3 regions of the Marinobacterium iners genome follow, and region 1 is predicted to be linked to each of the others. Evidence: predicted binding sites of a transcription regulator. Region 1 holds the regulator's gene; each other region holds the start of a gene.
The links. Region 1 encodes FliA, which starts transcription of late flagellar genes. Its sites were predicted from a motif close to CTAAAGTTNNNNNNNNNNCNGCCGATA; they were not measured.
Positions count from the first base shown of each region.

Region 2: a site for FliA is predicted at 1,205-1,231, ahead of CFI10_RS16565 (DUF5610 domain-containing protein). Genes of this name have one in related genera too.
Region 3: a site for FliA is predicted at 1,294-1,320, ahead of CFI10_RS03805 (flagellar protein MotY). Genes of this name have one in related genera too.

Region 1 is NZ_CP022297.1:584,799-587,065, reverse strand. Features, by position in the region: gene CFI10_RS02845 (protein phosphatase CheZ) at 1-423, opposite strand, end outside; gene cheY (chemotaxis response regulator CheY) at 443-829, opposite strand; gene CFI10_RS02835 (RNA polymerase sigma factor FliA) at 891-1,601, opposite strand; gene CFI10_RS02830 (MinD/ParA family protein) at 1,614-2,267, opposite strand, start outside.
Region 2 is NZ_CP022297.1:3,446,785-3,449,051, reverse strand. Features, by position in the region: gene CFI10_RS16565 (DUF5610 domain-containing protein) at 4-1,161, opposite strand; gene CFI10_RS16560 (nuclease-related domain-containing protein) at 1,306-2,267, shown strand, end outside.
Region 3 is NZ_CP022297.1:776,259-778,525, reverse strand. Features, by position in the region: gene CFI10_RS03810 (argininosuccinate synthase) at 1-288, opposite strand, end outside; gene CFI10_RS03805 (flagellar protein MotY) at 401-1,243, opposite strand; gene rnt (ribonuclease T) at 1,424-2,044, shown strand; gene grxD (Grx4 family monothiol glutaredoxin) at 2,120-2,267, opposite strand, start outside.

The DNA.
Region 1 (2,267 bases):
AAGCTGCCCTACCAGCAACAGCAGATCCTTGAAACGTTCACTCTGCTGATCCAGCTTATCAACCAGGCTGAGTGATCGATCCACACGATCCATGGTTTCATGGGCATTTTTTTCAGTGAGCTCAATCACGTAATTGAGTCGATCTGAAGCATCACCGATGGCCGAGACCGTACTTTCCGCATCGCTCGGCATTTTTTCGCCGACATCGCTGGAAAATGACTTGATCGCCTCATGCAGGCCGCGCGTCAGGTGACCGACCTCGTTATAGAACACCTGGTGACGGGCAAACTGAAGCTCATTGATAAGCCCCATCGCCTCTGCCATGTTGCCGGCCTCAAGTTCGGACACCAGTGCCTGGGCACGGCTACGCAGAAACTCATCGAAGCCGTTGAAGTCCACTTTACTGGCCGTTTGCGCTGCCATCTGTCTTCCCCGCTTCCGGTTAACCCTCGATACGCTCGAAGATCTTGTCGATCTTCTCTTTCAACACGGCGGCCGTGAACGGTTTTACGACATAACCGTTCACACCGGCTTGTGCTGCCGCAATAATCTGCTCGCGCTTGGCCTCTGCCGTTACCATCAGTACCGGAATGGAAGCCAGAGCAGGATCGGCTCGGACTGCCTTGAGCAGGTCTATACCGGTCATTTCCGGCATATTCCAGTCGGTAATGAGGAAGTCGATACCTCCCTGCTTGAGAATCGGCAACGCCGTCTTGCCGTCGTCTGCCTCGTCGACATTGGTAAAACCAAGGTCCCGCAGCAGGTTTTTTATGATGCGCCTCATTGTGGAGAAATCATCCACAACGAGAATTTTGATGTCTTTCTTCAAGACACTTCTCCCAGTTCAGAAAACACCTTCAAGAGTCGTCCTTATTCCAGACCACAATCGGTCAGCGCCAATCCCTTAGCCGGCCCCTGAGCCTCAGCGCAGCCTGGCTATGGATCTGGCTCACGCGCGACTCACTCACCCCAAGAATCTGTCCTATCTCTTTAAGGTTCAGCTCTTCATCATAATACAGCGACAGCACAAGCCGCTCACGCTCTGGCAAGACACCTATCGCCTGCGCCAGCGCCTGCCTGAATCCTTCCCCTTCATGGGCATGCCCAGGGTCTGGATCAGAGGCAACAAACTGCTCCGAGGGTGTTTCTTCGGAGCTGTCAGTCAACTGATCATAGCTGAACAGGCGGCTGTCGAGTGAATCCTGCAGCAGGGCATGGTACTCGGCAACCCCTATTCCCATTTCGGCCGCAACTTCTAAGTCTGTAGCGTCACGGCCGGTCCGGTTTTCAACCTGGGCAATCGCTTCGCTGACCCGACGCCCATTTCGGTGTACTGATCTCGGCGTCCAGTCACCCCGCCGTACCTCATCGATAATGGCACCGCGGATACGAATACCGGCATAGGTTTCAAAACTGGCACCCTTGCTGGAGTCGTAACGTTTGGCAGCTTCTAGCAGTCCCATCATGCCAGCCTGAAGCAAGTCGTCCAGCACAACATGGGACGGCAGGCGCGCCAGCAGATGATGCGCAATACGGCGCACCAGAGGGGTGTACTCCTCGATCAGCTCCTGCCCTGACTTAAACTCCAGTTCGTTGTACATATACGCTTCTTTTCAGTGTGCCCGCGCTCCCTGCACGAGCCGCTCGACAAAGAATTCAAGGTGCCCACGTGGGCTGGAACTGACCGGCCAGCTGTCCACCTTGTTCGCCAACTGGCGATAGGCCAATGCGGCCTTGTCCTTGGGAAAGGCTTTCAAAACAGCCTTTTGTCTCTGTACAGCCTTGCGCACCGTTTCATCATAAGGGATTGAGCCAACGTATTGAAGCGTAACATCCAGGAATCTGTCGGTCACCGTCAACAGTTTATTGAACATATTACGTCCTTCGGATTCCGTTCTGACCATATTGGCCAACACTCGAAAGCGTGTCATCTGATAGTCACGATTCAAAAGCTTGATCAGTGCATAGGCGTCGGTAATCGAAGTAGGCTCATCACAGACCACCACCAGCACCTCCTGAGCGGCACGCACAAAGCTGACCACCGAGTCCGAGATTCCAGCCGCAGTGTCAATAACCAATACATCCAGCTCATCGGCAATGTCGTTAAAGGCGTGGATCAACTCTGCATGCTCATGGGCGCTTAGAGCCGTCATTTCCTGCGTCCCCGAAGCCGCCGGCACTATCCAGAAATTATCCCCTGCCGGCACCATAACTTCCTTGAGACTGCAGTTGCCTGCAAGCACATCCGAAATGTTGCGTTGCGCTCT
Region 2 (2,267 bases), 1.2 Mb from region 1:
GGATCAAGCCTTGTCGGTTGACCCGTTTTCGGCAGCGGGCTCAGCGGCGGGCTCCGCCTTCAGCGGCAATACCGTATCCAGCAACTGCTTCAGATTATTGCGATAGCTGTCCTGCAGCTCCTTGATGGCATCCGAGAAACGGCCGTCCTGCTCGACCAGCCCGGTCATCAGGTCGCGTCCGGCCTGAGACGGCGATTGCAGGAATCCGAGTGAGGGCACACCCACGGACTCGGCCAGATCCTTCATCAACTGACCCAAACGCAATCCCGGCTTGTCTGCGGGTTGCTCCAGGCTGCCAACCTGTTCATAACTGGCGGCCTGCGAAAGTGAGCGGCTGTAGCTCATGCTGAGGTCCATTGAACTCAACTCGGATGCATCAAAGCGGATACCGGTGCTCTGCTCGAACGCCTTCTGCACATCGCCATTGAAAAACTCATCGGCCACGCCTGAAATATCACGCACCATCTGCTGCAGTGCTTCGATTTCATCCTCATCCAGTTCGCCCTTAACGCTAAACTGGTACTGAGTACTTTCACTGCGGCTCACATCCATCCACGCAACCGAGTTGCCCTGGCTGTCGGCCCCGGCACCATAGGTGGCGTCGTAACTTTGGTTGCGGCTGAAGTTGATGGTTACCTCGTCCCCGTCCTGCGTCTTCACGGTCAGTGACATGTCCTCGGCGTTGCGATACCGCTCGGCTGCACCCAGTACTGCCTGTGCTACGGCATCCCGACTTCCCGGTGCTATCTCTGCCAGGGCATCAAAGGTTTTCTGCTCGGTTTCATCCACCTGAGTCTTGATATCACCCTGCAGCACATTGAGATTGTCCAGAATTTCACGTGCTTCCTTGAAGCCGGTCTCCACACCTTTCAAAGCCGCGTCATACATCTGCTGCAGCCGCTCGTCCGAGGCGCCTCTGTTTTTGGCCGCCGCAAGACCGGCCGCCACGAAATCGCTGATGCGTCCCGCCACTTTGTCAGACGTGAAGTTCTGGGCATCCAGCCCGGACAGCTTCTTGGTCGTCATGCCGGGAATCTTTTCGGCCAGTTTTCCAAGCAACACCTGCGTCGCATCCTGCGATTTGCCGTTGCCTCGCTCGGCAACCGGGACCGACTGTGGACGAGAGGAGTAGATCTGAGTAGGTGGAGACTGGATTTTCATAACAACCTCGAGGGCTTGGTATTCTGATCAAATAATAGACGGGTATCGGCCGGGGTGGGGGGATCTTGAGGCTAAGAGACTGTAGCCTGACCGTTAAAGTGGCTAGTATGAAATGATTGATGATCAAGGAGTCACGGAGAAGATATGACCATCTTGAAAACAAAGGACTTTTTGGAAAGTACAACTGTTCGCCAAGCAGCAGGTGACCGGCAGGAAAAAGACGTGGCGTTTTACCTGCGTAGGGCATTCAAGGATGACCCCAATATTCTGGTACTCAACGATTACCGCTTTACCCACAACGGCGAAGCTGCCCAGATTGATCACCTTATTGTTCACCGTGCAGGTTTGATCGTAATTGAGTCCAAGAGTATTTACGGTGAAGTCAAAGTCAACGCCCAAGGTGAGTGGTCACGCAGTTACAAAGGACAGTGGAGTGGCATGCCGTCGCCCATCCGGCAAGCAGAGTTGCAGATGGAGCTGCTGCGCGATTTTTTGAGTGATAACGTTGAAGCCTTCCTTGGCAAGTTGTTTGGTTTGCAGGCCCAGGTCCGCCACCGGGAATGGGCTGTACTCTGTACTGTGTCCAGCAGTTGTATATTGCACCGCAAGGGGATGCCAGGTGCACTGAGTAAACAAGTGGTGAAAAGTGAGTTTATTGCCGACGAAATACAGAAACTAGGTGGTTACTCTCCTTTCGGTCTATTAAAGGGGAAGGCTTACTTTTCTCTGGAAGAGCTGAACCGCATTGGGGAGTTTCTGTTGCAGCACTACCAGCCCAGGACAGAAGCCAAATCTTCAAATGAGAAAACGATAAAGGAACCTGCCCCAGTACAGGATGAGGTGTCTGCCTCGGCCCAATTATCCGCTTCGCATGAACCAGCGTTGTCCGTTGCAGAAGTAAAGGAAGTCCCTGTTGCCTACAGTACAGAGGCACCGATCGATATGATTGGCCTCGCCTGCAAAAAATGCGGCAGTGAGCAGAATTTGACCGCCATGTATGGTCAGTATGGCTACTACGTTAAATGCGGCCAATGCGGTACCAATACCTCTATGAAAACCGCCTGTCCTGAATGCAACAGCAGCAAAACACGTGTACGTAAACGTGG
Region 3 (2,267 bases), 190 kb from region 1:
ACGCGCAATCGACGTACCGAGCAGGTATTCACCTTCGTAGATGGCATTGGCACGAAACATCGGGAATACGAAGTCACGCACAAACTCTTCACGCAGGTCTTCAATGTAGATCTCTTTCACGCCCAGCGCTTCGGCTTTTGCACGTGCAGGTTCTACCTCTTCACCCTGCCCCAGATCGGCAGTAAAGGTCACCACTTCGCAGTTATAGGTATCCTGCAACCAGCGCACGATGACGGAGGTATCAAGCCCACCCGAATACGCCAGTACGACCTTTTTTATATCGGACATGTTGCTGCTCCAGAAACTGAGTGTGCCGGTCACCACGACCGGCACACGGAAACAAATCACTCGGCACAAAGGCGAGTATCATACCAGAAAGCACAAAGGCGCTGAACAGCCTCTATTCGCGCTCAAGCCGGATCGCCACACGCCGGTTCCGTGCCCGATTTTCTGCCGTATTGTTGGGCACGACCGGATAGCGTTCACCGTGATAGCGAGTGGTGATCATATCTTCCGACACTCCTTGACTGACCAGATAACGCGTCACTTCTTCGGCCCTGCGCTTGGACAGGTCACGGTTCAACAGACGCCGACCGTAATTGTCTGAGTGGCCATCCACATACACTGAATGCACACTGTCATCGGTCTTGATATAAAGGGCAATCAAGTCGAGTCGCTCACGCGTTGCATCGGACAACTGCCAGGCAGCAGAGGGGAACAGCAATGCCGTACGTGCTACCTGACGATAATTTACCGGCAGCAACGTATCAAGACAGCCCAAGTAGTCATCATAGGCTGATTTGAAATTGGCTGCCGAAATACCAATCTGAACCGGCTCATCACTCTCATACCAGCGCTCGCTGGAAAAGGTTGGGGTCATGCCACGATGCAACGCAACCAGCATCTGACTGGCCGCCTCACTATCCAACTCGAGCACACCCGATTGCTGATCCACTTCAACTTCCGCAATGTTGAACGGAGCCTCCCCCGGCTGCCAGGGCGATGCCTGCGCCACCAGCATGGCGGACCCGCTTAGCTGAAAGGTTTGCGTGGGCTGCAGCCTGAAACGCAACGGTTCACCCGCCTCATGCTCGAACACGGCTCGGCCGAACGCAGGTACAGACTGACTCAAGCGACAAAAAAAACGCGAAGTTTCCATCTCCCACACAGACTGATCGATTGATGCCCGAAACACAACGGCCTGCGCACATCCCGGCAGCAACAGGAGCAATAGCAAAGCCATACTGGGATATTTCAATTCGGTCTCTCCCGACAATCAGGTCAGCATTCAAGTATCGGCACCAGCCGCGGGCACTTTAACTCTCATTTTGACCCCACTACCCAGACTGTTAGAATGCCTGCGGCCAATCGCCTGCTGCAATAAGGACTTTCGTTGACTCAACGCAATTCAGCCCCTCATCCAATGGCAGATCGCTTTCGCGGTTTTCTGCCGGTCGTCATTGACGTCGAAACCGCCGGCTTCAACCCGCGTACCGATGCTCTGCTGGAAATCGCGGCCGTCACGCTTACGATGGATGAGAACGGCTACCTGATGATCGATCAGAGCTACGATGCGAACGTACATCCATTTCCGGGTGCCAATCTGGAGCAGTCCGCTCTGGACTTTACCGGAATCGACCCTCACGACCCGGAGCGTAATGCCCTGCCTGAAGAGGAGGCACTTGAGCAAATTTTCAAGCCGATCCGAAAATCGATCAAGTCACACGGATGCAAGCGGGCCGTTCTTGTGGGCCACAATGCATCGTTCGACCACGGTTTTGTTACCAACGCAGCTGATCGAGCCGGTATCAAGCGCAACCCTTTTCACCCGTTTTCCACCTTCGATACCGTCTCACTGGCAGGACTGGCCTACGGCCAGACCGTTTTGGCAAAGGCCTGCAACATGGCCGGCATCGACTTTGACGGCAAACAGGCGCACTCAGCGCTATATGACACCGTCAAGACCGCAGAGCTGTTCTGCGCCATTGTTAACACTTGGAAAGACATGGGCGGCTGGGACATGGTACTGGCCACCCGCGACTGAACCAAAAAGCCCGCACTCCGTAAGAACTGCGGGCTTTCCAGTCAGAACCGGGACTACCGATGCAATGCGGCGCGATCAGGCCTCTGCATCCTTGGCCGCCGCCTGAATCATCTCTTTCAGCTCGCCACTTTCAGCCATCTCGCAAATGATGTCACAACCCCCAACCAGCTCACCGTTGATCCACAACTGCGGAAATGTCGGCCAGTTGGCATACTTGGGCAGC